Regions from separate parts of the Arthrobacter sp. Soil_C_60 genome, predicted to be linked through region 2. Evidence: riboswitches for the same ligand, from Rfam matches in the RefSeq annotation. Region 2 holds a riboswitch; each other region holds the start of a gene.

Region 1 (7,133 bases), on a different contig from region 2:
TGTAGTTGTCGATGGCCATGGCGCCGCCGTAGACCTGGCTGAAGAGCAGCACGAACATGATCGGCTGCAGGATGGTGAACACCAGGATTTCCGGCACGCGCTTGATCTTGACCAGGTTCCGGCGCGTGGCGATCCAGCCGTCGGAGACGAACTGGCCGAAGCTGCTGCCGGTGCTGGCCAGTGCGGGCGAGGATTCCGGGCGAGTGAGGGTGGTCATTTCGCGTTCTCCAGTTCCGTCTTATCGCGACGTGAGCCGGCGCTGGTGCCCGCACCGCCGTCGTCGTCTGCGTCGGTTTCCGCCTTGCGGCCGGTGAGTTTGAGGAAGACATCGTCCAGCGTGGGGCGGCGCATGCCGGCGTCGTGCAGTTGGATGTTGGCCTCGCCGAGGTCCGCGAGCACATACTGCAGCGCGCGGGGCCCGTCGGTCACCGGCACTTCCACCACGCGGCCGTCGCCGGAGACCTGGGCCTCGCCCTCGCCGTGCCGGGCGAGAATGCCGGAGGCCGCGCCGGCGTCCGCCTCATACACCAGCGTGACAACCACACGGTGGCCGCCGATCTGCGCCTTGAGCTCATCCGCGGTGCCCTCGGCAATGACCCTGCCGCCGTCGATCACGGCTATGTCGTCCGAAAGCTGATCCGCCTCCTCGAGGTACTGCGTGGTCAGCAGCAGGGTGGTGCCCTCGGCCACGAGGTTCTTGATCACACCCCAGAGCGCGAGCCGGCTGCGCGGATCCAGCCCGGTGGTCGGCTCGTCCAGGAACAGGATCTTGGGGTTGATCACCAGGGCGCCGGCGAGGTCGATCCGGCGCCGCATGCCGCCGGAAAACCCCTTGACCGGACGGTTACCGGCTTCGGTCAGTTCGAACTGGTCGATCAGTTCCTGCGCCCGGCGCCGGGCCGTCTTAGCGCCGAGATGGTAGAGCCGGCCGACCATTTCCAGGTTCTCGAAGCCGGTCAGGTTTTCATCAACCGCCGCGTACTGCCCGGCGACGCCGATGATCCGGCGCACTTCCTTCGGCGCGGCAGCGACGTCGATCCCGTCGATATGCGCGGTGCCCCGGTCCGGCTTGATGAGCGTGGTCAGGACCTTGACGGCCGTGGTCTTGCCGGCACCGTTGGGCCCGAGCAGGGCCTTGACCGTGCCGCGCGGGACGGAAAGATCCAGCCCGTCCAAGGCATGGACTGCACCGGTTTTCGTCTTGTAGATCTTGGTCAGGCCGCGGGCCTCGATGATCGTCATGGTGGCATCTTAGAAAAGGCCGGGCGGCTTCGGAAAGGGAATTGAGGACAGCTCCGGTCCTCATGCCGACCGGAATCAGTGGTGACGCCGCCGCACTATCGTGCGGCCCGCCGTCGTACGCCCTTGCTCTTTCTACGGGCTGCCGGTCAGCGGAGCCTACGGAGCAGACCTCAGCGGCCGTCGGCCAACGCGCCCGCGGACTCCGCCGGTGACTCGGTTTGGCTGTGCGGCGTCCGGCTGTCCGTTGCCTGATGATCCGCTGCCACATGGTCCTCGGCCTGGTTGTCCGCGGGCTTGCGGACGAAGAAGGCTGCCGCCACGGCGAAGACGGAGATGATCGCGCCGGCCAGGAACGCGGCACGCACTCCGCCGGCCACCGCCACGGTACCCGCCGCACCGTCTGCGGCCAGGGCGGCGGACTGGATGGACATCACGGTCACGAACAAGGCGGTCCCGACGGCACCCGCCACTTGCTGGACCGTGCCGATGATTGCGCTGCCGTGCGAGTACAGTTCCGGCTTCACCGCGCCCAGTCCCGCGGTGAACAGCGGGGTGAAGAGCAGGGCCAGGCCGATGCTCAGGACGATGTGCGCGGCCAGCAGCGTGAACGGGGAGGTGTTTTCGGTGAGCGTGGACAGGAACCACAGCACCGCGCTGACCAGCAGGGTTCCCGGCACCAGCAGGACGGTCGGCCCGAACTTGTCGTAAAGCCGGCCCACAAACGGCGCCAGCAGACCCATGAGGAGGCCGCCGGGCAGCAGCATCAGGCCGATCTGGAACGGTTCGAGCGCAAGCACCTGCTGCATATAGATCGGGAGCAGGATGATGGTGCCGAACAGGGCGGCCATGCTGATGACCATCAGGCTCACGGTGACCGAGAAGGTGCTGGAGCGGAAGGTGCGCAGATCCAGCAGCGCGCGGTCCCGCCGCTGGAGCCTCAGCTGGCGCAGGATGAAGGCTGACAGGGCCACGAGCCCCACGGTGAAGGAGATCCACATCGGCACGGCGGAAACAGCCTGGCCGGCCTCGCCGGAGCCCTGGCCGACCAGGCTCAAGCCATAGATCAGGCCGCCGAAGCCGAACGCGGAGAGCACCACGGAGAACAGGTCCAGCGGCACAGGCCTCGGTTCGGTGACGTTGTCCACCCGCCGGTTGCCGATGATCAGCATGGCGACGGCGATCGGCAGCACCAGCCAGAACATCCACCGCCAGGACAGGGCGTTGAGGATGATGCCGGAGATGGTCGGTCCGATGGCCGGCGCGACGGAGATGACAATCGAGACGTTGCCCATGGTCTTGCCGCGCTCGGCCGGAGCCACCAGGGTCATCAGGGTGGTCATCAGCAGCGGCATCATGATGGCGGTGCCGGTGGCTTGGACAATCCGGCCCAGCAGCAGAAGTTCGAATCCGGGCGCCATAGCGGCGATCAGCGTGCCGGCGGAGAAGAGCGACATGGCCGCGGTGAAGACCGGCCGGGTGTTGAAGCGCTGCAGGAGGAAGCCGGTGATCGGAATGACCACCGCCATGGTCAGCATGAACGCCGTGGTCAGCCATTGGGCGGCGCGCGCGGTGATGCCGAGGTCGTCCATCAGCTCGGTCAGGGCGACGCTCATGATCGTCTCGTTGAGGATGACCACAAACGAGGCGGCCAGCAGCAACCGGATGACCCTGTTGTTCCGGCGCCTATGGTCGGCGCCGTCGCTTCCCGGTCCGGATACTGGCGCCGCGCCGGAATTTACGACGGCGGGTTCGGCCGGGGACTGTTGGCTCACGGAAGGTATCCTCAATGGTTTTGGGGGGAAGTGGTGCCTGCGCGAGGCGCCGACAGCAAGACTAACCAGCATAGTGGAAGCAGTATTCCCGCGGGCCCCAAAAAGGGGTAGGCCCCACATAAGATGGCCCACTTAACGCGGTATGCACCGCCGGAAAGTCCGACGGTGCATACCTATATAGGAGCATGCCTACATATAGTGTGCCGCTGTGCGGCCGCAGGGCTTACTTGGTGAAGTAGCCGTCTACGGGCATCCAGCTGGTGGGGTGCACCTTGGTGCCCTCGCCCGGGTTCAGGGCGCTGATCATCTGGCCGTCGCCGAGGTAGATGCCGATGTGGCTTCCACCGTTCTGGAGAACCAGGTCGCCCGGCTTCGGGTTGCTGGTCGGGGTCAGTGCACCGGCCTGTGCGGTGGTGACGCGGGGCAGGTCGATGCCGTGCTGGGCGTAGACCCACTGCACGAAGCCGGAGCAGTCCCAGCCGCTGGTCGAGGTGCCGCCCCAGACGTACGGGGTGCCGATCATGGACTTGGCGGTGGCGACGATGCCCGAGGTGCTGGCCGTGCTGACGGAAGCGGGCTCGATGTTGGCGCTTGCAGCGGCAACGGTGAAGTCTTCTTCCTGCGGCGCGGCCTGGGTCGCCGGTGCCTCGACCGGAGCAGCATGCGCAGCGTGGTCGGCCGGAGCCTGTGCGGCGCCGGCGAGCTGGATGACGTCGCCCGGGTAGATGACCGATTCCCAGCCGAGGCCGTTGGCGGCGAAGACGTCGTTCAGCTCAATGCCGTGCTGCGCGGCAATGTTGCCGAGGGTGTCGCCAGCCTTGACGGTGTGGGTTGCAGCGTCCTCCGAGGAGGCCGGTGCGGGCGCCGGGGCTGCGGCCGGAGCGGCAACAGTCTCAGCCTGGGCCGATGCGGCGAAGTCGCTGGAGGATACGTCCGATGCTGCGTTGGCAGGCAGGCCGGCACCGAGCATCAGGCCACCGGCAGCGGTGACAACTGCGGCACTGCGGCCAACGGTACCTGCGTGGGACGATACGGCCTTCGAAACTCCGCTGAACGGGTTGCTGTGGACCGGGGTGGCACGATGGCGTGCGGAATTGATCTTGAACAAGGTTGTAGCCTCTCCCAATGCCTGCGAGGTAAGCTGTCGGGTTCGGATGGGAGTCACCCGGCCGCGTTCCACCTCGGAAAATCGCTCCGTGGTGAACTGCGGCTTAACCCCAAGGGCTCTGGAGGGAGCCCGGTAAACGTGGGTCCCCCGCCTCTGCCATCTGTCTAGCGAACGGACTCGGAACGGTGGCAGAGTTAGGCAAAGCCATTCCGAGGGGGCCGGCCCAGGAAGCGCCGACGTGGTTGCCACCCTACATAACGGATTGATAACTCCGCAAAACGGACACGCCGCCAATGGCAGGTTTCGGGGTGGTTTAGTGCTAGTGGACGGCCGGTGGATTGCGTTCGGGTGGTGGTGCCGTTCCGTAGTAATCTTGCCGGATGATCCGTCGAAGCTTTGCCCTCGTTTTTGTAATGTTTGCCCTGCTCATCACGGGGTGCAGCCAAGTTGAGCAGGCCGCCACTGATGCGGCCAATGACGCCGTTTCCGGCGCCAAGGATGCTGCCAGTCAGGCCGCCTCTGATGCTGTGTCAGGAATCACATCGGCGGCCGTCGACGAAGTGCTCCAGCAGGTCTGCAAACCTGTGGCAGACGGCACGATCAGCGCAGGGGAGAAGCAACTGCTTTCCGGCCTCGTCGATGCCGCTGAACAGGCCGGCGTGCCAGCCGAAATTACGACGCCGATGGGTGACATTGCGCAGTCCGGAGACCAGGTGCCGGCCGAGTCTGTAAGCGCCCTGCAGGACGCCTGCGCCAACGCCACCAGCTAGCGCCAACGCCGGCTGCTAGCGCTGGCGCAGTCGGAACCACTCCCGTGCGCCGGCCTGGAACCTGGTTGGGTGAAGGCCTGCGGCGTCCTGCGGAATGGCGCCGAGGAACGGCACGTCCAGATTCTGCAGGTACCGCAGGTTGTCCTCTTCCACCGCGTTTGGTTCCGCCGGCCAGGAGCCGACAACCAGTCCGGCGGCTGTGAGGTTGCGGACTTTGATGGCCTCGAGCGTAAGCAGGGTGTGGTTCAGCGTGCCCAGTCCGCTGCGGCAGACAACGACGACGCCGGCACTGCAGCCGCCGGAGCTGCGGCCGTCGGCACTGCTGGCACCGGCACTGCCGAAACTGGAGTTCTCCACCCGGGCCGCGAGGTCTGCGAGGGTCCTGCCCTCGCCATCGAGTTCCACCAGGAGCCCACCGGCGCCTTCCACCAGGACATGGTCCGATCCCGCAGCGAGCTTCCCGATGTGCCGGACGTGGTCCGCGAGGGGAGGCAGTGCGGCGTCTTGCCGCGCGGCAGCTGCCGCCGGGGCCATCGGCTCGAGCAGCCGGATGCCTTCGGACACCGCGGTCACGCCGGAGAGGCGGCGCACTTCGTCCGCGTCGCCCGGTTCACCGTCGGCAACCCCGGTCTGCGCCGGCTTGTAGACCGAAACCGTGCCCGGTAAAGCGGTGGCGAGCGCCGCCGTCGTTATCGTCTTGCCGACCCCGGTGTCGGTGCCGGTGACGAAGATGACCCGCGGCAGTTCGGTGGGACTGGCCGGACCGGCCAGGCTGGCCAGGGCGGAATCCTCGGTCACTGTTCCTCCTGTTCCACCGTTACGGTGAGCGGGGTTTGGAAGGACAGCAGGCGCAACCAGTCCGGCTCCGGCCCGGTGAGCCGTACCGCCGGCAGTGCCCGGGCCGTCTCCCCAAGCACCAGCACGGTTTCGAGCTCGGCCAGTTTGGCGCCCAGGCAGCGGTGCAGGCCGTGCCCGAACGCCAGCGAATAGGCGGTTCCGCCGGTGTCCGGGGGATGGTTGCCGCTGAGCTCGAGCAGGATTTCCGCGCCGGCGGGCAGCTCGGTGCCGCCCAGTCGCGTATCGCGGGGGACGGCCCGCCGCCAGGTATGCACGGAGGATTCGGTGGCCAGCACCTGCCGCACGAAGGACGCGGCTCCGGTGGTAGCCGCAGGGGCGACTCCGTTCCCGGTCTCGGCTCCGGCCCCTGCCCCGGTGCCGGCCGCGAGCTGATGCCAGCGTCCCGGTTCCTGCAAGGCGCGGTAGAAGGACGTCCCGATCAGCTGCGCGGTGGTTTCCTGCCCCGCGATGACCAGGAAATAGCCCAGCGAGCAGATTTCCGACGGCGTGAGCCCGGCGGCGTCGAGCACGCCGAAGAGTGACGCGGTGCCGCGGCTGGCGGCCACTTCGCCGCGCAACCAGCCGTAGAACTCCGCGGCGCTCTCCGCCAGGACCGGCTGGCGGTCCTCGGCCGGCCAGCCCCAGAACAGCTCGAGCGAGTCCCGGCTCCAGCGTTTGAGGATGTCCAGGTCAGGGCATGGGATACCGGTCAGCTCCGCCATGATGACCGGCGGAATGTGCTTGGCCACCGCGTCGGCCAGATCTACCGGCCCGTGATGCAGCAGCTCGGCGGTCGCAGCGGTGCGTACCCGGGTCAACTCCCGCACCTGCGGCCCGATAGCAGCCACTTTCGCGGGGGTGAAAAAACCCGCCACCAGTTTGCGGACGTGGCGGTGCTTGGCGCCGGTAGCCGACGCCAGCACCGGCGGCAGGGCAAAGCGGGCGCGGCTGAGGATGCGCAGGGCGGCCGGGGCCAGGGGCACCACGGAGGTCAGCGCGTTCGTCGGCAGGAAATCCTCGGTCCGGCGCATCACCTCGCGCACCTCCGCCGGATCCGAAACCACGTGGAAGCTCATCGCGCTGCCATCCTTGCAGCGTCCAATCCGTCTGCCTTTTCTGACACCATTCCTGGCTCCAATCCGGCCACCATGCCGGAGACCAACCCGGCGGCCTGCCGCACCTGTTCCGGCGCCAGATCCCCGCGGGCCGTCAGCCGCAGCCGCGAGATGCCGTCCGGCACGCTCGGCGGCCGGAAGCATCCGACCAGGACCCCGGCATCCTCGAGTCGGACGGCGAGTTGAGCGGCGTCTTCCGGCCGGCCCGCGGGAACGGACTGCACGGCGCCGGCTGCCTGCTCGATTCCGCACACCTGCGCAATGATGGCCGCATTGCCGAGCAGGGCCC
Region 2 (7,133 bases):
ACACTGCCGCCGGAGCTGGGCTATTTCCTCGCGCTCACGTGGCGGATGCACCCGGCTTTATGTGCCGCAGTCTCGCGGCTCGCCTATGAAGGCCGCCTGCACAGCGCACCTGCGGCGGACCGGCGCCAGCTGCAGGGCGTGCCAGCGGGAGTGGAATGCATCCTTCTGGAGCATCAGGGAAATTCGACCTCGTCGGCCGAGGAAGCCGCTGAAGTTCTACGGCAGGTCCAGCGGCACCTCGATCTGCACTGGACGGACGGCGGCACAACCCGACCGCTGGGTGCGCCGGACATTCTGGTGGTGGCGCCCTATAACGCCCACGTCCAGCTGATCCGGCACCAGCTTGAGTCAGCCGGGCTGGGCGGTGTCCGGGTGGGAACCGTGGACAAGTTCCAGGGCCAGGAGGCTCCGGTGGTGATCGTGTCGACGGCAGTATCGGCACCGTCCGAAGCCCCGCGCGGAATGGAATTCGTACTCAACCGCAACCGAACCAACGTAGCTGTTTCCCGCGGCCAGTGGCGGGCGGTCGTCGTCCGTTCCCGGGAGTTGACCAGCTACCTCCCCAGTAAGCCGGAGGGACTTGAAGAACTGGGCGCCTTCATTGGACTGTGCCTGCCGGACTGAGCCCCACTTGGGGACAGTGATTGCGGACGCAGCGTAGAAGAATGGATGCATGATGTTCCAACACGATGAACCGGTCCTAGAACTCACCGACGAGCAATCTTGGAAACTGCTGGAAAAGACCCAACACGGCCGCATTGTCCTGACCGCTGCCGGGGAGACGGATATCTTCCCCATCAACTACCTCGCCCACGACGGCAAGCTGCTGATGCGCAGCGCACCAGGCACCAAGCTGGCTGAAGTCACGATCAACAAGAACGTCGTATTCGAAACGGATGGAATCACCAGCGATGAGGCATGGAGCGTCGTGATCAAAGGAACAGCACGGGTATTGCAGTCCGGGGATGAAATCGAGGCTGCCGAAAAGCTCGGGCTCAAGTCCTGGATTCCCACGCTCAAGGATTTCTACATTGACCTCAAGCCAGTGCAGCTCAGCGGCCGCCACTTCAATCTAGGTGACCAGCCGGAGCGCTACTGACAGACAGGGCGCCCAGGCGTGATTCGCCCGGGCAACCTGCCGCCGTCGTCAACGTGCCGCACATCGACGGCCTATATCGGCTAGCCGAGGTCAGCGGCCGACGTTGGCGAGGATTTCTTCAAAGCTCATTGACTCGATGCCGCCGCGGCCTTGCTCCTCGGCAGGTACATCCTGGACCAGTGCAACCAGTTCCGCTGCTGCACGGCCTGCCCGGCGCACAATGCCGCCGCCAGCCTCGTCCGCACCACCCCAGTCTTCGGGTGCAGCGAACACCACGGTCTGCGTCGTGCGGGCGCGCAGGTAGCTGAAGAGCGGACGGATGGCATAGTCGAGGGCGAGCGAATGGCGCGCGGTGCCGCCGGTCGCGCCAACGAGTACCGGCTTTCCGGCCAGTGCATCATTGTCAATCACATCGAAGAAGGACTTGAAGAGGCCGCTATAGGAGGCGCTGAAGACCGGTGTGACAGCGATCAGCGCATCCGCCGCGGTGACCGCATCGATCAGCTCCTGGAGTCTGGGCGCGGCATAGCCTGCCACCATGTTGTTGGCGATATCCACGGCGTACTCACGCAACTCGAAGGTCTTCACCGAGGTATCGGCACCCTCTTGCCGGAACCGGTCAACGGTGGATTTTGCCAGCTGATCCGCCAGCAGCCGGCTGGAAGACGGTACGCCCAGCCCTGCGGACAACACCACGATTTTTCGCTCTGACACCGGTTTCTCCTTCATGTCTCTTTGTTCATGCGATTGCATCTATCTTCACAACTGAGAGCGCTGCCGGATTATTCCTGCCGGAGGGACGCTATTCCTGTTGCGCGCACAGAAACGGTGCCACACTGGGATGACCATCATCCGACAAGACCCCCGGCAAGGGCCTTCTCCCGCCAGGAGGACCGGTGATCCTGAAGCAATACCACCTCAGTTCACTATCGCTGAGTTCCTATTTGATCGGGGACGAGACCACCGGAAGTGCCGTTGTCGTGGACCCGCAGCGGGACATCGACCAGTACCTGGACGACGCCTCCCGAAACAACCTCACCATCGTGGGTGTGATCGACACCCACTTCCATGCCGATTTTGTGGCCGGACACCTCGAACTGGCCGCCGCCACCGGAGCGTGGATCGGGCTCGGAGCCCGGGCGGAAGCCGCCTACGACTTCCGCAAACTGCACCATGGGGAAAAGATTTCGCTGGGTGAGGTCGAACTGGAGATCCACGAGACCCCCGGCCACACCTGGGAGTCCATCACTGTGCTGGTCCGCGAGCGCGCAACGGATGAAACGCCGCATGCGGCCCTGACCGGAGACACCCTCTTCATCGGCGATGTGGGCCGGCCTGACCTTGCCGCATCCGTCGGCGCTGATCCCGTGGAATTGGCCCGCGCGCTCTATCACTCGGTGCACAATGACCTGATGAAGCTTGATGGCAGCGTGCGACTGCTTCCCGCGCACACCGCAGGAAGCGCATGCGGGAAGAACCTCTCGGCCGAGCGCGAATCGACGATCGGGCAGCAGCAGGCCGCGAACCCTTCCGTCCAGCCGATGAGCGAGGACGAGTTCGTGGACCTGATCACCAGCGGCCAACCGTCCGCTCCGACATACTTTGCCACCGATGCCAGACTGAACCGCAGCAGGCATCCGGTGATGGCAAGCAGACTGCATCCCGCGGCACTCCCGAAGGATGCGTTGGAACGGGCATTATCTTCAGGGGCACGGATTCTTGATGCGCGGCCGCCGAAACTGTTCGCCGCAGGCCATCTGGCTGGCTCCATCAACGTGGGCATTGACGGGCGCTTTGAGGAAACGGCGGGCATGTTCTTCGATCACCGCGACGTGATCGTCATTGTGGCCGAGCCGGGCAAGGAAACCGAAGTCCAACTAGGTCTTGCCCGAATTGGTTGCGACAGAGTGGTCGGTTTCATCCCGAATCTTCCCGACCTGCTCGCGGCGCAGCCTCAGCTGGCAGGCAGCACGGACCGGGTCCAGGCGGATGCACTGGACAGCGCCCTGGCCGACCCGGAAACGGTGGTGCTCGATGTCCGCAATGCCGGGGAGCGGGAGGACGGCGCCATTGCCGGAACCCAGCACATTCCGCTGGCCGAACTGCCGCTACGCTACGACGAGCTGCCGGCAGACAAGCGCATCGTGGTGCACTGCGCCAGCGGCTGGCGCTCCAGCGTTGCCGCGAGCGCACTGAAGGCGCTCGGCTATACCGATGTCGCCGATGTTGCGGGCGGCTATAACGCCTGGGCCAAGCAGCACCAGGCTGCCTAATTCACGGAGCGCTCCTTCCAGCGAGCGGCAACGTGCGTCCGCAAGACAGTGCAGCGACGCCACGCGCCCGGCTAGACACCACGGCCGTAACAGGAGGAACAACACCTTCAACCCGGCTGAAGCTTCAGCGCTGCTCGTGCTGGACGCCGTGCAATCGACCCATCTTTTACACCACCGGAGCTTCGTGTGTCTACAAACACACATAACGGATTTGTAACAAGACACGCCGACACGATACTTTTTAAAGGCATTCTTACGCAACCAATGGTAAGAGCCTGATCCGTACGCCTAGCCCTGTCAGCGGATCAGTCAATTCAATTCTTCCCAGACAGGGGCGGAGGAACCACACACGGCGCTTGGGGGCGCCTTGGGGTGAAGTTCTGTCAGCAACATCGAAGGCACATTGTTTGCCGCTGACCGAACCGAGTGAACTCTCTCTCGAATCCGACAGCTAACTTCGCAGGCGCATATGAGAGGACTTCCCCTTTGCAGACCAATAAGCCTGTGCGCGGCCGCCGTCGCGCCGAAGATACTTCCCTGCTGACCGCCGTGCGGAACCAAGACGGCGAAGGCCGTCGCCGCGCCTCGAAGCGCCGCTTTTCCAGCACCTCCCAGAAGGCCGGCTTGGCCTTGGCTGCCACCGGCATCATTGCCTTGGCCGCTGTTCCCACTGCCCAGGCGGTCTCCGGTCACGAAGACCTGAGCACCGTCAGCGCCGCCAGCACGTCTTCGGCCCCGGTGACTGCAGCACAGGACAGCGAGATGAAGTTCGAGCGGATCGAAGTGACCAGCAAGGCCGCTCCAGAGCAGAAGGCTGAGCCGAAGACCGAGGTTAAGGCCGCCTCCGTCGAGAAGGCCGATGATGCCAAGGACAAGCCGAAGGCCGAGCCGAAAAAGGAGTCCAAGCCTGCTCCCAAGGAGACCGCCGCCAGCGGTCTGGCTTCCCCCGTAGCCGACCTGAATCAGTCCTCGGGCTTCGGCTACCGGATCAACCCTGTCACAGGGGCAGCCGGCGAGTTCCATAACGGCTCCGATTACGCCCTCGCCTGCGGTACCGACGTCAAGGCTGCCGGAGCCGGCAAGGTCGTCGAAGCTTCCTCCAGCGCCGTGGGCTACGGCAACCGCATCGTCATTGAGCACGGCGATGGCATGAAGACCACTTACAACCACCTGCAGAGCATCGGCGTCAGCCAGGGCCAGAAGGTCTCGAGCGGCGATTCGATCGCCGATCTGGGCACCACCGGCAATTCCACCGGCTGCCACCTGCACTTCGAGGTCGTCGTCAACGGCGAGGAAGTAGACCCGGCCAAATACCTCTAGCCCCACCATCCGCCTCGGCGGATTTACGGCCAGACCCGAACGGGGCTGTGCGGCATGAGCCGCGCGGCCCCGTTTTTTGTCCCTAGTCACCACTGGGCAAGAGGACTAGCGTGGGGCGTACCCGCCGCATCCATACACTGGCGCAGAGCCGCGCCGGTGCCGAGTCGAGCCGTGCCATGCCGGCGGAACCAGCGCTAGGAGACAAGAATGAACACCCTTACCCTTGCAGATGCCCGGAGCATCATCGCGGCCGCCGAAGCCCGCGCAGAAGAAATTGGCCAGCCGATGAACATCGCCGTGGTCGACGCCGGTGGCAACCTCATCTCCCACGTGCGGATGGACGGCGCCTGGCTGGGCAGCATCGACATCTCCATCAACAAGGCCTTCACCTCCCGCGCCTTCGACATCCAGACCAAGGACCTGGGCGACAACTCGCAGCCGGGCAACCAGTTCTACGGCATCCATGCCAGCAACAACGGCCGGATCATGATTTTCGCTGGCGGCGTGCCGCTCAGCCGAGACGGCCAGGTAGTCGGCGCGATTGGCGTCAGCGGCGGCAGCGGTGAGCAGGATCAGACCGTCGCGGAAGCAGGCGCCGGAGCACTCTGACGACTACGTCCGAAGTACCTATAGCCATAGTGAGTGAAGTCCGCTAGCGTGATGACTATCACCGTGCGGTCCAGAATAAGGAGTCATGCCCCGTGTCAGGAAACAGAGCCGTTGCCTATAAAGGACCAGGGAAAGTCGAGGTCATCGACACCGACTACCCCACCTTCGATCTTAAGGACGCCCCGGGGATCAACCCGGCCAACATCGGCCGCAAGGTCCCCCACGGCGTCATTCTGCGAACAGTCACCACCAACATCTGCGGCTCGGACCAGCACATGGTCCGCGGCCGCACCACCGCCCCGACCGACCTGGTACTCGGACACGAAATCACCGGCGAAGTCATCGAATGCGGACCCGACGTCGAATTCATCAAGACCGGCGACATCGTCTCGGTCCCGTTCAACATTTCCTGCGGCCGCTGCCGCAACTGCAAGGAACGCAAAACCGGCATCTGCCTCAACGTAAACCCCGACCGCCCCGGCAGCGCCTACGGCTACGTGGACATGGGCGGCTGGGTCGGCGGCCAGGCCGAATACGTCATGGTGCCCTACGCGGACTGGAACCTGCTGAAGTTCCCGGACCGCGACCAGGCCCTGGAGAAAATCATGGACCTGACCATGCTCTCCGACATCCTGCCCACCGGCTTCCACGGCGCCGTCACCGCCGGCGTCGAAGTCGGCTCCACCGTGTACGTGGCCGGTGCCGGCCCGGTCGGCCTCGCTGCCGCAGCCGGCGCACAACTACTCGGCGCCGCCGTCGTAATCGTGGGCGACCTCAACGAGCAGCGCCTCGCGCAGGCACGCAGCTTCGGCTGCGAAACCGTGGACGTGTCCCAGGGCGACCCGAAGGACCAGATCGAGCAGCTCCTCGGTGTGCCCGAAGTGGACTGCGGCATCGACGCCGTGGGCTTCGAAGCCCGCGGCCACGGCAAGGACGCCTCGCACGAGGCGCCGGCCACCGTGCTGAACTCGCTGATGGACATCACCGCCGCCGGCGGCGCGCTGGGCATCCCCGGACTCTACGTCACCGGCGATCCCGGGGCGGCGGATGAAGCCGCGCAGCACGGCTCGCTCTCCATCAGCCTCGGCACCGGCTGGGCCAAATCGCTGTCCTTCACCACCGGCCAGTGCCCGGTCATGAAATACAACCGCCAGCTGATGATGGCGATCCTGCACGACAAGGTCCAGATCGCCAAGGCCGTCAATGCCAAGGCCATCCCGCTCGAAGACGCACCCAAGGGCTACGCCGAATTCGACGCCGGCGCCGCCACCAAGTACGTCCTGAACCCGAACGGCTACGTCAAGAACTGATCGAGGAGAGGAACAGCAACGATGAATGCGAAGAATCTGCAGGAAGTCCTGGACGCCTCCGGCAACACCGTTGAACTGCTGCGCAATTCCCAGCTCGGCGCCTACATCTACCCAGTGGTCGCCCCGGAATTCACCAACTGGCGCAGCGAGCAGCGGGCCTGGCGCGAGACGGCGGTGCTCTATGATCAGTCCCACCATATGGACAATCTGTTCATCAAGGGTCCGGACGCGCTGAAGCTGATTTCCGACACGGCCATTAACAGCGTGGCCAACTTCCCGGTCAACAAGGCCAAGCAGTATGTACCGACGACGCCGGCCGGGCACGTGATCGGCGATGGCATCCTCTTCCACGAGGCCGAGGACGAGTACATCTACGTGGGCCGTGCCCCGGCGGCCAACTGGCTGCTCTACCATGGCGAGACCGGCGGCTACGAGGCCGAGATCGTCGTCGACCGCCGCTCGCCGTCGCGCCCGATGGGCCAGCCGGTCAAGCGCAAGTACTGGCGCTTCCAGATCCAGGGG
Region 3 (7,133 bases), on a different contig from region 2:
CTACGGTGATGTTCCGTTGCTCACAACCGCCCTGCTGCAGGAGCTGGTCCGGACCCACACCGGGGACGGCAATGCGGTGACCGTGCTGACCGCGGTGCTCGACGACGCCGCCGGCTACGGACGGATTGTGCGCACCGCGGACGGCACCGTGCAGGGCATCGTGGAGCACAAGGATGCCAGCGATGCGCAGCGCGAAATCCGCGAGATCAACTCCGGCATCTACGCGTTCGACGCGAAGGTCCTGCGCGATGCGCTCAAGGAGATCACCACGGACAACGCACAGGGCGAGAAATACCTTACGGACGTGCTCGGCCTGGCTAACGACGGCGGGGGCAGAGTGGCCGCGGTGGTCACCACCGACCGCTGGCAGGTTGAGGGCGCGAACGACCGCGTCCAGCTGGCGCAGCTCGGCGCGGAGCACAACAAGCGCGTGCTCGAAGCCGCCATGCGTTCGGGCGTGAGCATCGTCGATCCGGGCACCACCTGGATCGATTCCACTGTCACGTTCGGCACGGACGTCACGCTGCTGCCCGGCACTCAACTGCACGGCAGCACGCACGTGGCGAGTGACGCCGTCGTTGGTCCCGATTGCACCCTCACAAACGTCACGGTGGGCGAGGGTGCCAAGGTCATCCGCACGCACGGTTCGGACAGCCGGATCGGCCCGAAGGCGACGGTGGGTCCGTTCACCTACCTTCGCCCGGGCACGCAGCTGGGGGAGAAGGGCAAGATCGGCGCCTTCTACGAGACCAAGAACGTCATCATCGGCAAGGGCTCGAAACTGAGCCACCTCGGTTACGCCGGGGATGCCGAGATCGGCGAGAACTCGAACATTGGCTGCGGCAACATCACCGCCAATTACGACGGCGTGGCCAAGCACCGTACGATCATCGGCTCCGAGGTCCGCACCGGATCGAACACCGTCTTCGTTGCACCCGTTCAGGTGGGCGACGGCGCGTATTCGGGCGCGGGCGCGGTGATCCGCAAGGACGTTCCGGCCGGCGCACTGGCGCTGAACGTCGCGGCCCAGCGCAACATCGAAGGCTGGGTCCAGCAGAACCGGGCCGGCACTTCAGCCGCAAAGGCGGCCGACGCCGCTGCTTCTTCCCAAACCCCCACCAATGCAGAAAGTGACCATTCATGACCGGAATTAAGGCCCAGGGCGAAAAGAGGCTGGTCCTTGCCTCAGGCAGGGCACACCCGGAACTCGCCAAAGAGATCGCCAAAGAGCTCGAGATCGATCTGCTTCCCACCAGCGCGTACGACTTCGCCAACGGCGAGATCTACGTCCGCTTCGAGGAAAGCGTCCGCGGCACCGACGCCTTTGTGATCCAGGCACACCCGGCCCCGATCAACGAATGGCTCATGGAACACCTGATCATGGTGGACACGCTCAAGCGGGCCTCCGCCAAGCGCATCACCGTGATTGCCCCGTTCTACCCGTACGCCCGGCAGGACAAGAAGCACCGCGGCCGCGAGCCGATCTCGGCCCGCCTGGTGGCGGACATGTACAAGACCGCCGGTGCCGACCGCCTCATCTCGGTGGACCTGCACACCGCGCAGATCCAGGGCTTCTTCGACGGCCCGGTCGACCACCTGATGGCCATCCCGCTGCTGGCCGAGTACGTCCGCACCCGCGTGGACCTGGACAACGTTACCGTGGTGTCCCCGGACACCGGCCGCGTCCGCGTGGCCGAGCAGTGGGCCGAGCGCCTCGGCGGCGCCCCGCTGGCCTTCGTGCACAAGTCCCGCGACGTCAACGTGCCCAACCAGGCCGTGGCCAAGACGGTTGTCGGCCAGGTTGAAGGCCGCGAATGCGTGCTGATCGACGACATGATCGATACCGGCGGAACCATCGCCGGCGCCGTCCAGGTGCTCAAGAACGCCGGCGCCAAGGACGTCATCATCGCCTCCACCCACGCCGTGTTCTCGGACCCGGCGGCCCGCCGCCTGGCCGAGTCCGGCGCGCGCGAAGTGGTGGTCACCAACACGCTGCCCATCACCGCGGACAAGCAGTTCCCGCAGCTGACCGTGCTGTCCATCGCGCCGCTGATCGCCCGTGCCATCAGCGAAGTGTTTGAGGACGGCTCCGTCACCAGCCTCTTCGACGGCAAGGCCTAAGTCTTAGTCCTGGCTATCAGCGCGGCGTCGGCCGGTCTCCTTCAGACCTGGCCGGCGCCGCGTCGTCGTTAGCTGCCGTCCTCTCGCCCAGCGACGTCTTGCGCAAGGGATCGGTCCGCCGCTGCACGGCCGAGGCCCACACCCACGTTGTCCGCCGGACGCCGGCGTCCTCCCAGGTCACCTGCACGGCCCGCGACGTCCAGCCGAATGCCTCGCCCTGGACCAGTTCGGCGGCACCGGGAAAACGGATCCACGCCCACACCGGCACACCCGGGACTACCCGGGTCACGTTGTGGTGCTCGAGATCCAGTTCCTCGGCGGTCAGCGAGACGGGTTCCGCACGCTTCGCATAACGGGCTGCCATCCGCGCCGCAGCATCCCGGTCCATATTTAAAAGTAGAACATATCTTCGATGGAAGTGACAAAGAGAGGGTGACGGAACGCTGGTTCCGCCACCCTCTTTCTGCAGCCCGGCCCGGAAGGAGCCGGATGGGGCCTACCGGCTGCTGCCGCCGTCTTTGTCTTCGCCCAACAGGGAGAGGGGGAGGCCCAAGTCCACATCAACGTCAGCGCGGACGCGGAACCGGCGATGCTTCTCCCCCTCCGCATCCCGGGTGGTGTCGGCGGTAGGCGACGCGTCCGGCGAAGGCCGTTCCTCCGGATCGACAGCTTCGCTGGTCGGAGCCGGTTCGACGGGCGCCGCTGAGTGGCTGCGTACGCTTGATCTTGTAGGTTCGGGCTCTTCAGGCACAGCTCGCGCGCTTTGCTTGGCCGGAGGGCTCGTAGCCGGGGTTGTCGGTACTGCGGCGTCGGCGGTGGGCGAGGCTGTCGGCTTAGCTGCCTCCGTAGCGGCCGCAGTGGCCTTTTCTGCCGTATCCGTGGCAGCCGCAGTCGCGCCAGCAACCTTGTCTTTGGCGGTACCAGTTGCTTCTCCGACGGCGCCGGCAAGCGGCGCGGCAGCCTCTCCGGTGGAAACACTGGCAGACTCAGTGGTCATCGGAGCGGGGCGCTCGCTAACGTCCTCTGCAGGAGTCGGCTGGGCCGCAGCACTCGGAGTGACCTTTGTTTCCTTCTGCGCGGCCGCCGTGCTGTCTGTTGTAGGCCGGCTGAACGTCGGTTCAGCTTCATTGGACGGGGCTGAAATGGGCCAAGCTTTTACCGATGTCTGCAGTTGGGGGCGGCCAGCGCTGGCTTCCTGGGATCCAGTCTGATCCAAGGGCAGGGCAGCCGCAGCAGCCACCGTGGCAACTACGGCCAGCCCGGTGAGTGCCCCGACGCTTCGGAGCGAGACGGCGGATGGGGCTTGGTCCTTGGTGCGGCGGCGGCCTCGGACCAGGCTGGTGACACCATGCGACGAGACAGTGGGGCCGGCGCGCCGGCGTCCACGGGCAGAAGGGTTCTTCACGGGATTCCTCTCTACACGCCTGCGAAGTTAGCTGTCGGATTCGAGACGGAGCATCTCGGCGCGACCGGGACCGCAGCAGAACGCCGCGGACAACCTGCCGCACTTCACCCCAAGACGCCGCTGGCGCCACTTTTGGTTCCTCCACCTCTGCCAGTGAAATTGAACGGACAGGTACGCTGGCAGAGCTCGGCGTGCGGACCCGGCCACAACCCTTGCCTAGGGCCATGGCGCGATTAAACGTATCGGGCGCGCTGAACCGTTACAAACTCGTGACTTGTGTTTGTGGTCACGCGCTTTTCAGGCGGCCTGGGCCGTGCGAGCCCATATGCATGCTGACCTGCGCATATGCCGTTGGAGCACGAAATTCGAGCTGCGGAGCCCTCGTCAGTCGATTCGCCTTCGGCCGGATGTGGAGATTGCGACGACGTCGTGCTATCGGGTGGCTTCGAAGGCAGCGATGAACCGGCCGGCGCGTTCCCGAGCGTATTGCCCGAACGGACGGACCAGGACGGGGGAATGGGGCATGTCCGGCTCTGTGGTCCGGATGTACAGATCGGAGGTTTCGGGGCGCATGAGAAACAACGTCGCGTGCGACACTTCGGGTGAGTCCTGGGGCCAGGCGAAGGCAGTACGATCTTTGATCGCTTCCGTGATGATGGCGTCCTGTTCCTGGTCTGCCAGGAGCAGGCGTCCGCTCCGAGTGATGTTGAGGTATACCGGGCCGCGGGGAGAGTAGGTCCAGGAGGTTCGGCCGAGTAGGCCGCGCGTTTTGCGGAACTTTGCGTCAGCTACCGGGAAGGAGCCATCAGGCATCGCGTCTAGGATTCCGGCCTTGGCGTAGCCGCCAATAATCCAAGCGCCGAGATCGCGGAACAAGGGCTCCAACAATGCCAGGCGCCGCCCCAGCTCCTGATGCGCTTCGGGGGAACCGTTCACGGTGTAATCTTTCTTGTTCCTGCCGCCGTTGCCCATAGCCAAGGCGGATACCCTAATTTGATCTTGCGCACGGCGTTGGGCTGGTGAATTCGGACGTTCCAGCGCTCTTCGTGCATCTGGAACGTACGTTCGGAACGCAGTGTACTCCAGTAACATGAACTGGGGCCTCCACCCGCGATCCAGTGATGCGAGACGGTTAAGCCGATGGAAACCGATCGGGAAGCCGTTTCGGGTCCGATGGCGGCGTCGTCGTTGGGGACGGCCGGACAACCGGCCGAGGTGGCAACTCCTGTAAGCCGCGGCCGCAGCGCGAAATGGCTCGGAGCGGGTTGGCATGGTGGCCTGACTTCAGGCCATTCGCATATCCGGAACAAAGCACGACGGCGCACCACTGGTGCCCGGCAGCGGTGCGCTCGACCTGCCAGATCGCGGACCACGTGGATCAGCTGAGGATGAGGAGGACCGCGCCCACCGCGGAAAGGACGGCCCGGGCGAGATTGGCGCGGCTCCAAGGCCGCTCGAACTTAGCCCAACCAATTTCCGACCGCGCCAGCCGCCCATTGAGGGGAACGTTGACTGCCATCGTTGCCAGCCATCCCGCCAGATAGCATCCCGCGCCAAGTGTAGAGGTAAGCCAGCCTGCGGCAGAGGGGCCCGAGATCTGCTGGACAACTGTTCCGGCACACAAGAGAGCGGTGCCAAAGAACAACGCCATGAATGGTGCCCGAACCGCCTGTTCATTGATCGAGATCATCGCTGCCTCGGCTTCAGGCGCGGGCCTGCGTCGCAGCGCCGGCATGACAGTGAAGGAAAACGCAACGTAAAATCCGCCCACGATCGCAGAACCGATCCCGGCGATCACTCCAAGTGTCACCCAATTCTCCCCACTGTCATGTGAGAACCATAGCGGCAGGTGGTTGCCGCCGGTTGAACTGAATCTGTCTGCAACGAGACTGCAGGCAGCGGCAACGGCAGCGGCAACCGGTTTGAGTGGGAGGGGCACGCAAGAAATAGCGTTGTCCAAACACAAGGCAGTCATGCATTCCGCATTTCCCGGCATGCCACAATTCCAAGATGAATCTTTTCACCAACCTCTGGCGTGTCGTTGCGTCCGAACTTAGGCTGAATTAGTCATCCCAGCGCATGCCACCTCCCCAAGGCACGGGATGGATGGACCTGGCCGGGGCAGCGCCTCTGGCCAGGTCCATCACCTTCCGGTCGTCGTGAAGCCGCGCCGGATTTCCTCGGTCATCCCTGCGGTGCTGTAATCGGGAGAGGTATCAATAGTGGGGAGCGTAAGTGCATCAGTGCAGCGTCAACTGGCATCGCCATGCCTTTCATATACTGTTGACCGCCGCGGCGGTTTCGCTGCTGGCAGGATGTGCCGCTTCGGCCTCCCTCCCTGCTTCATCTGCCGCCACAGGGACGAGCACAGGCAGAGCTGGCGGGAAGACGCCAACTCCGAGCCCTCAACCAGCAGGTCCCACCGCAACCTTTACCGCAGTGACTCCGGCACCTGACGGGACTTCGGTGCCGACTGCTCCCAGCCTCACCATGGCGGAGGCCGAAGCCGACCGGTTGGCGATGGAGCAGTTTCTCGCCAACGCCTGGGACACTATGGACGTCAAGCGCCTGAGCGACTTGGCAATCGGGGACTGCCTCTACTTCGATTACGATTACCAGGCCAAAACCACCGCCATCTTCCCGGTTGACTGCTCAACCCCGCACGAGGGGGAAGTGATGGCGACCTACCGGCACCCTGATTCTGGTTATCCTGGCCTGCATAACCTTGGCGTGAGCGCAGAGTCGTACTTCGGTGGAGCTGCCAGTGCAATGCGGGAGGCCGGTCAGCTGCCGAGTACGGCACGCAGGCATCTGAGCCCGACCGAAGCTGACTGGGAAGCCGGCGATCGGACCAGCGTGGACTTGCTCATCCACAATTCCAGCTTCGGCCTCTTGGAACGCGGCTACCTTGACACAGACCACGTGACGGTGGCCGAAGTGCCAGATGAAGGAACTGCGTCCGGAGACCTTGCAAATACCTTGGAAAACCGAGCCGATCCGGCCGCGAGCAACGTTTATCCCTAGCGCCCGCACTCACCCCTCGCCTAGGCTAGCCGTACTTGGCAGCCACCACCGCCTCCGTTGCCGGCGGCTGTCAGGGCACGAAGGCAGCGGAGCGGGTTCTCAATGGCGAGGACGCTGGGGGAAGCAGTTTTCTTTATGAGGGACTGCACGTGTGGCAGCCCGTTGGGGAGCGGGCTGCCGCAGCGTCCGCATGGGCGCTCACGGCAATAACGGACCAGGGGAGACGGTCCGACACTCGCACCTGCACCGGCACCCCACGTGTGCCGGTCTTTTTTGGGGGAACAAGATGACAGACAAGCCAGCGCAGTCAGCGGCGTCCAATCCGAAACCGCCCAAGGAAGCGCGCCCGAAGAGGCGCGGCACCGTCAAGCGGCTGCGCGGAGGACTTGCCGCGGTGGCCGCCGGCTCGCTCATGTCGGCCGGCCTGGCCCTGCCCGTTCTGGCGGACGACGGCGGAGCAGAGTCATCGGGATCAGCCACCGAGATCGTGGGGCTGGCTGCGGCGGCCCCTGCCGAAGCCACGCCAGCCGGAACCGAAGACCTCGCGGAGGGAACAGGCGAGCTCACTGCAGCTGAAGCAGCT

What was found. A riboswitch is a leader RNA that binds a small molecule or an ion and turns the genes downstream of it on or off. The one in region 2 is predicted to bind cyclic di-AMP.
Region 1: another riboswitch for cyclic di-AMP. It lies ahead of AC3A4M_RS21575 (C40 family peptidase); the one in region 2 lies ahead of AC3A4M_RS19940 (peptidoglycan DD-metalloendopeptidase family protein).
Region 3: another riboswitch for cyclic di-AMP. It lies ahead of AC3A4M_RS05575 (hypothetical protein); the one in region 2 lies ahead of AC3A4M_RS19940 (peptidoglycan DD-metalloendopeptidase family protein).

The regions. Positions count from the first base shown of each region.
Region 1 covers NZ_JBDGKM010000016.1:37,198-44,330, reverse strand. Annotated here, with positions in the region: gene AC3A4M_RS21590 (ABC transporter permease) at 1-217, opposite strand, end outside; gene AC3A4M_RS21585 (ATP-binding cassette domain-containing protein) at 214-1,242, opposite strand; gene AC3A4M_RS21580 (MDR family MFS transporter) at 1,413-3,023, opposite strand; gene AC3A4M_RS21575 (C40 family peptidase) at 3,238-4,122, opposite strand; cyclic di-AMP (ydaO/yuaA leader) riboswitch at 4,127-4,302, opposite strand; gene AC3A4M_RS21570 (hypothetical protein) at 4,503-4,892, shown strand; gene bioD (dethiobiotin synthase) at 4,908-5,690, opposite strand; gene AC3A4M_RS21560 (cytochrome P450 family protein) at 5,687-6,805, opposite strand; gene AC3A4M_RS21555 (aminotransferase class I/II-fold pyridoxal phosphate-dependent enzyme) at 6,802-7,133, opposite strand, start outside.
Region 2 covers NZ_JBDGKM010000012.1:123,095-130,227, reverse strand. Annotated here, with positions in the region: gene AC3A4M_RS19960 (TM0106 family RecB-like putative nuclease) at 1-624, shown strand, start outside; gene AC3A4M_RS19955 (pyridoxamine 5'-phosphate oxidase family protein) at 674-1,099, shown strand; gene AC3A4M_RS19950 (FMN reductase) at 1,190-1,813, opposite strand; gene AC3A4M_RS19945 (MBL fold metallo-hydrolase) at 1,996-3,372, shown strand; cyclic di-AMP (ydaO/yuaA leader) riboswitch at 3,681-3,853, shown strand; gene AC3A4M_RS19940 (peptidoglycan DD-metalloendopeptidase family protein) at 3,859-4,692, shown strand; gene AC3A4M_RS19935 (GlcG/HbpS family heme-binding protein) at 4,900-5,301, shown strand; gene fdhA (formaldehyde dehydrogenase, glutathione-independent) at 5,394-6,611, shown strand; gene ligM (vanillate/3-O-methylgallate O-demethylase) at 6,633-7,133, shown strand, end outside.
Region 3 covers NZ_JBDGKM010000002.1:381,672-388,804, reverse strand. Annotated here, with positions in the region: gene glmU (bifunctional UDP-N-acetylglucosamine diphosphorylase/glucosamine-1-phosphate N-acetyltransferase GlmU) at 1-1,144, shown strand, start outside; gene AC3A4M_RS05585 (ribose-phosphate diphosphokinase) at 1,141-2,121, shown strand; gene AC3A4M_RS05580 (hypothetical protein) at 2,138-2,509, opposite strand; gene AC3A4M_RS05575 (hypothetical protein) at 2,618-3,526, opposite strand; cyclic di-AMP (ydaO/yuaA leader) riboswitch at 3,529-3,702, opposite strand; gene AC3A4M_RS05570 (hypothetical protein) at 3,959-4,504, opposite strand; gene AC3A4M_RS05565 (anthrone oxygenase family protein) at 4,905-5,522, opposite strand; gene AC3A4M_RS05560 (hypothetical protein) at 5,966-6,550, shown strand; gene AC3A4M_RS05555 (hypothetical protein) at 6,837-7,133, shown strand, end outside.